DNA from 3 places in the Ferdinandcohnia sp. GQ5 genome. Region 3 is predicted to be linked to each of the others. Evidence: riboswitches for the same ligand, from Rfam matches in the RefSeq annotation. Region 3 holds a riboswitch; each other region holds the start of a gene.
What was found. A riboswitch is a leader RNA that binds a small molecule or an ion and turns the genes downstream of it on or off. The one in region 3 is predicted to bind S-adenosylmethionine.
Positions count from the first base shown of each region.

Region 1: another riboswitch for S-adenosylmethionine. It lies ahead of AC6CHV_RS19880 (iron-containing alcohol dehydrogenase family protein); the one in region 3 lies ahead of AC6CHV_RS18470 (DUF2292 domain-containing protein).
Region 2: another riboswitch for S-adenosylmethionine. It lies ahead of AC6CHV_RS19650 (Fur-regulated basic protein FbpA); the one in region 3 lies ahead of AC6CHV_RS18470 (DUF2292 domain-containing protein).

Region 1 covers NZ_JCAXEW010000018.1:24,635-27,913, forward strand. The annotation lists gene AC6CHV_RS19875 (MetQ/NlpA family ABC transporter substrate-binding protein) at 1-511, opposite strand, end outside; gene AC6CHV_RS19880 (iron-containing alcohol dehydrogenase family protein) at 575-1,684, opposite strand; SAM riboswitch class I at 1,779-1,896, opposite strand; gene AC6CHV_RS19885 (alpha-hydroxy-acid oxidizing protein) at 2,043-3,185, shown strand.
Region 2 covers NZ_JCAXEW010000017.1:117,177-120,455, forward strand. The annotation lists gene AC6CHV_RS19640 (TetR/AcrR family transcriptional regulator C-terminal domain-containing protein) at 1-157, opposite strand, end outside; gene AC6CHV_RS19645 (SDR family oxidoreductase) at 346-1,104, shown strand; gene AC6CHV_RS19650 (Fur-regulated basic protein FbpA) at 1,200-1,397, opposite strand; SAM riboswitch class I at 1,481-1,584, opposite strand; gene AC6CHV_RS19655 (NAD(P)-dependent oxidoreductase) at 1,996-2,631, opposite strand; gene AC6CHV_RS19660 (Rrf2 family transcriptional regulator) at 2,773-3,225, shown strand.
Region 3 covers NZ_JCAXEW010000016.1:20,411-23,689, reverse strand. The annotation lists gene AC6CHV_RS18480 (NtaA/DmoA family FMN-dependent monooxygenase) at 1-1,196, opposite strand, end outside; gene ssuE (NADPH-dependent FMN reductase) at 1,217-1,768, opposite strand; gene AC6CHV_RS18470 (DUF2292 domain-containing protein) at 1,951-2,124, opposite strand; SAM riboswitch class I at 2,446-2,545, opposite strand; gene AC6CHV_RS18465 (hemerythrin domain-containing protein) at 2,980-3,279, opposite strand, start outside.

The sequences.
Region 1 (3,279 bases), on a different contig from region 3:
TTCCGGTATCTGGATTCAGCTTAATAAATCCAGCTTTTTCAAATAGAAGTAGTGCACGTCCGCTGTTTGTAGGGTCACTAGGTAATCCAATTTTAGCACCGTCTTTTAGCTCTGAAACATCCTTCACCTTTAATGAATAAACACCCATTGGGAATGTAACAGTATCAAACGATTTTATAAGGTCCAAATTACGGTCTTCTTTAAATGCATTAAAGTACGGCTCAGTTTGGAAGATATTTAAATCAAGCTCTTCTTCATCCAAAGCAATATTTGGCATAACATAATCGGTAAAGACTTTTATTTCAATATTTAGGTTTTCTTTTTCAGCAAGTTCTTTTACCTTTTCAAGAATTTGTTCGTGAGGGCCTGCAGTTACACCAATAACCAGCTTTTCGTCACTATATAAACCTTCTGCTTTTTCGTCCTTTGAACCACTTGAACTACTTTCACCGCAGGCTGCAAGAACCGAGATAATTAAAACTAATAAACTAGCAAATAACCACTTTTTCATGTTTATTCCTCTTTTCGTATTATGTTAATATTATGGCTTGTATTTATGCTTATTCTGTTTCTATCAATTGACTCTAGAGAAAGTAAGATTTTCCACCTTACTTATAGCTGATAATAGTGCATCCTTTGAAATAGTTATATCCATAAAATGAATAGATTCTTGTGGGAGAGTTGCCTTTTTAATTATTGCTTCCAAAAGAGTTTTGTTTTCCGGATCAATATTTAAGTCTTTTAAATTTACTGGAAGTCCCCATTCATGATAATAGCTTGATAGTCTTAAAAGCTCTTGTTCTTTATTTTCTAGAGCTAACTGGACCAGAGTTCCATATGCAACAAGCTCACCATGTAAAAAGTTTTTGGCTTGGTTTGCTTCAGTAAGGCCATTATGAATGGAATGTGCTCCTGCTACTCTTCCTGCCTTTCCACCGAAGCCGCCGACCATACCGCCAGTCATAATAATGGCCTCAATTACTCTAACCAGTTCATCAGAGACACTTCCTTCAGAGGTAGATTGGATAGCTGCTGTGGCATCCTGTAGTAGAACATCTCTGCAAATAGATGCTGAGAACCTTGAAACCTTTAGCCAAACCGGTAGCTCTTGATTTTTGAAAAACGCAGAAATTAATGCCTCTGCTTCGTAATACTTCGCTAGTGTATCACCAATTCCTGCTCGTAGGTACTTTACTGGAGCTAAGGCAATAACAGCAGGCTCAATAAGTACTAAGGTATTGGCAAGAGGGAATTCAGTGTAGTGTGTAAAAACTCCATTTTGGTCATAAAAGACACTAAGTGGAGTCCATGCCGCACATGTAGATGCAATGCTTGGAATCAATATTGATTTTATACCTGCATTAATTGCTGAAGCCTTCGCAGTGTCTAGTGCAGTTCCGCCTCCGATGCCAATAACTGCATCAACTGAGTTTACTGATAGCTGATTAGAAATACTTTCAACCTTTTCTAAAGTGCAGTGACCCTCAATGAAAGTAAAGCTCGAAATAGGGGAATTGGTTATTTTCTCAGGCAAATAGGTGGATACTGCATTCCAGGCCTTCTTACCGCATACTATATGAATTTTTTGAACCTTTAACTCAGATAAAAGGGGTTCTAGTTCCTTAAGGATCCCTTCACCAATTCTAAAATGACCGGGTGCTCCTTTTACTGTTTGTGTTGACATATAATTCATCCCTCCATTCTTTTAAGTAATTTACCAGATAATAAAAAATGCCTCTCATAAAGAGAGGCATGGATATACTTTAGAAGTAGCACCTCTCTCATTTTTCAAAATACATTGTATTTTGCAGGATTTAGCACCTGTTCATGTCTTCGTTTAACATGAATGGTTGCCGGGCTTCACAGGGCCAGTCCCTCAGCCGCTCTTAATAAGAGATTGTTATGAAATTTATTATTTTGATATTAAACTTGTTTAAAAGGTAAGTCAATCTTTTTTTTCTAAATTGTCAAAACTCCAATTGACTACCCCATTTTTAAGTAGTAGGGTAATTACAATAAATATGGAAAGAAGGCTTTATACAATGAATATATCAAAAGTTAAAGATGCGTACATAGAGAATATTGTGAAGGATGAATATTTTCCGGTCTCCTATGTGGAATTAGAGGAGCAGGCAAAAAAGAAAATGTCTGCTGGAGGCTTTGGGTATGTTCGTTCAGGAGCAGGTGGCGAAGTGACCTTGAGACAAAACCAAGAATCATTTAACAAGTATTCCATAGTACCAAGGATTTTACGGGATGTATCAAATATTGATACAAGCATCACCTTGTTCGGAAAAACATACCCCCATCCTTTTTTACTTGCCCCGGTTGGAATGTTAAAGCTGGCACATGAAGAGGCAGAATTGGCAGTGTCAAAAGCAGCCGCTGCTTGTCATGTGCCTTTTGTCCAAAGCACTGTTTCAAGCTATTCGATTGAAGATGTAGCAAAGGTATCCGGTAATAGCTCAAAATGGTTTCAACTTTATTGGTCAAATAATAAGGAGATTTCCTTTAATATGGTTAAACGAGCAGAGGAGGCGGGTTACGAAGCAATTGTTTTAACTGTTGATACAGTTATGATGGGCTGGAGAGAAGAAGATATGAAGAATCGTTTTTCACCATTAAAGCTTGGGGTAGGGAAAGCGAATTATGAACAGGATTCGGTATTCTTATCCTCTTTAGATAGTCAAGATTTAGAGTCTATTATTCAAGGAATCTTAGATAATATTCACCATCCTTCACTTAACTGGACTCATGTCGCTGATTTAAAGGAACGGACCTCATTGCCAATTTTAATAAAGGGGATTCTTAGTTCGGATGATGCTAGACTTGCGGTTAAGAATGGTGTAGATGGAGTTATTGTTTCCAATCATGGAGGTAGGCAGCTTGATGGTGTCATTTCAGCCATTGATGCATTGCCACTTATAGTGGAAGAGGTAAAGGGTGAAATTCCTGTCTTATTTGATAGTGGGATTCGACGAGGTTCTGATATTGTTAAGGCACTTGCGTTAGGGGCGGATGCGGTCTTTATTGGCAGACCGTATGTATATGGACTTGCAGCTGCAGGACAGAAAGGTGTAGAGAAGGTGCTTGGCAACTTTATTCAAGATACAAAGGTTTCCATCGCATTGGCTGGTGCATCTAGTGTAAAAGACCTTAAAACACTCAGACTAATTAAATCATAATTTGGGTTTGTCTAATATATTTATAGTTTTGTCCGATATCATCAACATTTTGTTTATATCCAAAAATTGAATTAGTTAGAATGCCTTCCGAGCG
Region 2 (3,279 bases), on a different contig from region 3:
TATAAAATGTACCACGATTTAGGTCCGCAACCCGTACAATATCTGATATCGAAATCTTCTTTAAGTCTTTTTCATTCATTAAGGATAGTAATGCATCTTTTATTGCTCGCTTTGACTTTACAATTCGGCGGTCAAGATAGTCATTATTACTAGACATAAACATCCTCCCATGTTTGATAAAACAAAAATACTAGACAAATTCATATATATTTGTTTATTAGTAAACACTTAATCATGTTTTTGCTGATTGTAAGCGTATTATTCTTCTTATTATACTATAGGTAGTTGTTGATTAACGTACAACTGTTTATTAAAATGCATTCTATCATAATTGGAGGAATGAACATGAGGCTAGAGAAAAAAGTAGCAGTTGTTACAGGTGCCGCTTCTGGTATGGGAAAATCAATTGCAATTCTGTACGCAAATGAAGGTGCAAAAGTAGTCGTTTCAGATATTAATATTGAAGCTGCTAATGCAACTGTTGATGAAATCAAGATAAATGGCGGAGAAGCTATCGCTGTTATGACCAATGTTGCAAAAGAAGAAGATATTCAACACTTAATTAATTCTGCTGTAACGAAGTATGGAACAGTAGATATTTTAGTAAATAATGCAGGAATTATGGACAACTTTGAACCAGCTGGAGAAATTGAAGACGAGAAATGGGAAAGAATTTTTGCGGTAAATACAACGAGTGTAATGCGCGCAACCCGTAAAGTACTGCCAATCTTTTTAGAGAAAAAGGCTGGGGTTATTATCAACGTAGCATCTGCAGGCGGACTTCAAGGGGCAAGAGCTGGCGCTGCTTATACCGCCTCTAAACATGCGGTAGTTGGATTCACGAAAAACACCGGTTTCATGTATGCTCAAAGTGGGATTCGTTGTAATGCGATTGCACCAGGCGGTGTTGAAACTAATATCAGTGCTTCGATGACTGGCAGAAGTGATTTTGGAATGGGCCGTATTATGCCAGGATTGGCTATCAATCCACGTACAGGTAAACCGGAAGAAATCGCAAGTATTGCACTATTCCTTGCATCAGATGACGCAAGTTTTGTCAACGGAACAGTCATCACCGGGGATGCGGGTTGGACAGCATATTAGGAAATGAAAAAGCTTGGGTCACATATGGTGATCCAAGCTTTTTGGCATATTTTATTCTAATTTCAAACAAGTTTTGTTCCTTCAAGGAAAGACTTTTAAAAGTTTTTCCAACGTATTGATCCGTAACCAGTATGTGGATGTCCTTTAGATTGAATTTTAAAGTATTCATGTTCTAATTCGGGCAGGGATAATTCAAATAGATGTTTTCCATCTTTTTTATACATGTTACACGCAATTAGTTTCCGAATGATCTCATTTTTACGTTTCTCAACAGTTTCTTTTAATATAGCCATAATCATCTCTCTCCTTTCGTAATTGGCTTTCAAAAGACCCAATAACAAGATAAGAAGAGGCTTTTTTATGATTAGGGTAACCTCACTTATCTTTCAAGCTTGTTAGCTTGCAGGATTTAGCACAGTATTCAACGAATCTGTTGCTGAGGTTTCACAGGGCCAGCCCCTCCACCTCTCTTGATAAGTTTTTATAAGTTTGTACAAATGAAACACCCTAGACGTAATGGATGTTATTTATAGTTTAACCATATTATTCCGATGTGTCTACTTGTATTTATGAAATTTTGCAAAATGTAATGATTTCGTAAAAAATAAGTTCGCGAAAAGGGGGCATAAAAAAGAGACAAGATTCATAACCCAAGGGGTTAATCAACCTGTCTCTCAATTCCAAATTTGATTTTAAGATGAAACCAAAAGGGTCCTCTGTAGAAATGACTTCGATTTCTGCAGGAAATACTTTGTTTTTCATATGTTTGCCTCTTAAAAATAATAGAATAAAAGGCATAGGATGAAATAGACTTCCGTATGACTGTGGGGATAATTAACAGGAGGTACCGCATTGTCCTGTTCTGGACAAGGAACCTGTCCCTGTGTCCCATTAAGCTTCGCCGACGACTGTAAATCTTTGGTTAAGGTGTTTGGGGTTTTCGATTTCGTCAATTACTGCGATGGCAAAGTCAGCGTAGCTAATGTAGCTTTCGCCTTTTGAGTTAACGAGTAAATTGTCTTTACCAGTTTGATAAGTACCAGTTCTTTTTCCCTCTGAATCAAATACTGCAGATGGACTGATAAATGTCCAAGTGATATCTGCTGTTTCTTTAAGTTCTTGAAGATTTCGTGCTTGACCATTGGCTGTTGGTTTTACAAAGTCTGGAAACTCTGGTGTGTCGATGAGTTGAAGAGTTTTTGCCTCATCAACATAAAGACTTCCTGCACCACCAACAACTATGATTCTTGTATCTGTTCCTTTAACAGCCTCAATTAATGCATGGCCGGCATCTACGTGGGCTTGTTCTTCTCCAAGTGGCGCACCAAAAGCATTAACTACTACATCGAGATCCTCAACATCAGCTTTTATTAATTCAAAAATATTTTTTTCTAAAACAGATACTTGATTGTTCTGTATTTTAGATGCATCCCTAACGATAGCTTTAACTTCATGTCCTCTTTTAACTGCTTCTTTTAAAATTAGGCTTCCTGCTTTACCATTTGCACCAATAATTCCAATTTTCATTATAGTTACCTCCTATGTCGTTTAACTTGTAATTATATTGATTACATGTAATGATTATAGTTACATGTATAGTTAATGTCAATACATTCAACTTTTAGGTATAATAAACGTACGATTAGGAATGAAAGAAAGGTGACAGCGATGTCCATCAGTAGTAGATTTTCTGTTGGAATTCATATACTTTCCCTCATAAAGTTATCGAAAGAGGGGGAATGTTCATCAGGATTTTTAGCATCAAGTGTAAATACAAATCCAGTAGTTATTAGAAAAATTATGGGAATGCTTAAAAAAGCAAACTTAATTGAAGTACACCCGGGAGTTGCAGGTGCAAAACTCGCAAGAAAATCAACAGAGATTACAATGCTAGATGTCTATAAGGCAGTTGATGTAGTAAGAGAAGGAGAGCTGTTTAGCGTCCATGACAATCCTAATCCGGAATGCCCCGTCGGCAGAAATATTCAATATGCCATTGAACCCTTATTTGTACAAGCTCAATTCGCTATGGAGAAAATCTTAGCAAACGTAACCCTAGAAGACATCATAAACGGCATCAACGAAGTTGGGACAGAGGGACAGGTACAGCGACCCAAATGAGATATGAATATTTTAGGTTCATAAAGAGGGTGTCAATCCATGTTGGATTGACAC
Region 3 (3,279 bases):
TAAGCAATGTTAAATCCATCGACTCCGGTCTCTTCCACCCAACTCTCTAAATCATCAGCTACCTGTTCGGGACTTCCAACAGTCACAGGACCAAGGCCGCCAATTCCGGTGTATTTCTTTATCTCATCAATCGTCCATTTTTTATCAGAATCGATTTTTGTAAAGTTCTCAACGGTCGATTGAATCGCATCATTTTTCACATACTTTAAATTTTCATCTGGACTATACTCTGAAAAGTCGATTCCAGTCCAGCCACCTAGAAGTGCTAATGCCCCTTCATAGCTTACGTGTTTTTGATACTCATTGTATTTATCTTGTGCTTCTTCTGCTGTTTGACCAACGATTGGAGTAATACAAGCAAGTATTTTTATTTCCTCTGGTGCTCTGCCAGCCTTGATTGCTTCTTCACGTAGTTTCTTGACGGAATGCTTAGCTGCATTTTTAGTCGGTGCCCCAATAAAAATTAATTCCGCATGTTTACCAGCAAAAGCCCGCCCCTTACTAGAAGTTCCGGCTTGGTAAAGGACTGGTGTTCGTTGTGGAGAAGGTTCGCAAAGGTGAGCACCTGGAACCTTATAATACTTACCTTCATGATTGATATCGTGAACCTTACTTGGATCTGCAAAAATTCGATTCTGTTTGTCTAGTAAAACTGCATCATCCTCCCAACTTCCTTCCCATAATTTATAGCAGACTTCTAAGTATTCATCGGCAATATCATAGCGCTCATCGTGTTTAATCTGATCTTCCAAGCCCATATTCACAGCGGCACTTTTTAAATATGAAGTTACAATATTCCAGCCTACACGCCCTTTTGTAATATGATCGAGCGTCGACATCCTGCGAGCAAATGTATATGGATGCTCATGAGTAACAGATGCAGTAACCCCAAATCCTAAATGTTTCGTCACCGCTGACATTAACGGTACAACAAGGGATGGATCATTGACAGGTGTTTGTGTACCTTGGCGGATTGCAGCATCTCTTGAACCTTGATACACATCGTATGGCCCTAGTACATCTGCTAGAAATATAGCATCGAATCTACCCTTTTCTAAAAGCTTCGCGAGTTCAATCCAATACTCGCTGTCTTTATAACGATGGGATTGATCCTCTGGATGTGTCCATAGACCTGGGGATTGATGTCCCACACAATTCATATCAAACGCATTTAAATAAATTCTTTTCTTCGTCATTTTCATTAACTCCTCTTCCATTAATTTTTCAAGGCAAAGTCTTTTTTCTTATTTACTGTTTCAATAAAGTAATAAAGCTCTTTTTTCAATCTCACTAACACATTCTCGTCCGTTATTGGGTTGACTACTTGTGTTTTATCGATTTGGCAATCTTGGAAGTACACTCCTTGTTGGCTTTGCCCCTTTAATGCAGCCAATAATGGTTTGAGGCTGAACTCAATCGCAAGTAAGTGGGCTGGGCTTCCACCTGTCATGATTGGTAATACTGTTTTCTGCGACAGCACATCTTGGGGAAGCAAATCTAGTACTGCCTTCAAAATCCCAGTGTAGGCTGCCTTGTATACGGGCGATCCTACAATCACTCCCTCAGCCCCTTGAAGGAGTAAAGTCAGATCCTTAAGTGCAGGACTATCAAACCTCAGATTAAAAATGTCCTCAAATGGAATATCTCTAACAGATACATATGTGACCGAGAAACCCTCTTGTTTCAGCTTTTTTCCAACATACTGTAGGACTAAATCCGTTCTAGAACTCTCAGACGGACTTCCTGATAAAATTACGATTTCACTCATTTTAATCATCCTTTCGCTTGTGTCTTTTTGTTCATTTAAATGAGTTTAACTTAGGATTATTTGTAAGGAATCCCCTCTTCTTCCAAGTAAAAGATCGAATAAAAAAGGCATCTTTATCTAAAGCGTCTTTTTTGGTCGCTTTGAAAATAAAGATGCCTTTAGTCGTCTAATCGGCACGTTATTTACTTAGTTTTAGTTTGGGTTGATGTGGATTTTTGCAAGGAAAAACGCTTCTTTTCTGTTGCATCGATTTGGGTAATTTCCCCATTGTGAACCGTGATCACAATAGATCCAAAATCCAATTTCTCCAAGGTAGATAAAATATGCTTTACCTTTGATTCATCAAGCTGCGCCATACAACTCCCCCTTGTTCAAGATGTATATGATTCATTGCCATTGGTTGACCAGTATGGCAATCAGTTCTGCGGCCAAAAAATCAAATGCGCCTTGGCGTATTTGCGCCAGATTTTAGGCCCACATGATGTGGGTCATAAAGACGTTGCCACAGGACGTGGCGTTCTTAGTCTTTGATCTTACTGCTCGAAAATTTCCTTTGAAAAATCGTGGCATCCGCCGGAGGCTTTATTTATATCAGTAGAAGTATGACTTTTACTGATATAAATTAAAAAGCCCTCTTCTAATAAGAAGAGGGCATACGTGATTAGTTTCATACGCTCTTCTTATCTTTCAAGCTTTACGCTTGCTGGAATTGGCACAGTACAATTGTCTGTTGCCGAGGCTTCGATGGGCCAGTCCCTCCACCTCTCTGGATAAGAATAAAATGGTAATTTAGTTGTTGATATATAAATTACACGGAATTTTTGTTTCTGTCAATCGATTTCAGCGAAAATTTTTAAAAGGTAGAAATTTTAGTCATTTTGTCATAGTGTTTATCGTTCTTCTAAGGATTAGGCTGTTTATACACCTTAAAAAAATGGATATGATAGGACTTTTGTATATAGTTGGAAAAGGTTAATGCTTAATAGCTCCTTTTGATATGACTTTTGGGTACTTTTTGAAAAACAAATATCATAAACGCTTTTTTTCTTATGATTTTTGGATATAACTGGTAATATCCATAGTATAAATGCTGCTTATTGCATGACTTTTGGAAATCACAGGAAAAACCTGCATTATACCATTTGGTGTAAACCCACAAAAAAAGACCTCGAATCATTATATAATTCGCGGTCGCCGTTTATGATATTTTATTAATTTCGTAGTAATCGTTCGAGCTCAGCTTTTTCTTCAGTGGACAATATTCTCTCAGCCAATGGAAAAAGCATATTTTCTTCCTTCGCGAAGTGCTGTGTTAAGGTTGCGTACGCTTGGACTGCGTAAACTGTAATAGTTTGTGCATCATATTCATCCATGTCCTCTCCCACTAGAGCAGCCTCATCAAGGAAATCTCGTAAATGCTTTTCCGCTTTACGATGCTCATATTCCATTGTACCGATGGTTTGATCTTTATCACCAAGACGACGGTCCATCATTGGGAACAGTCCTTCATC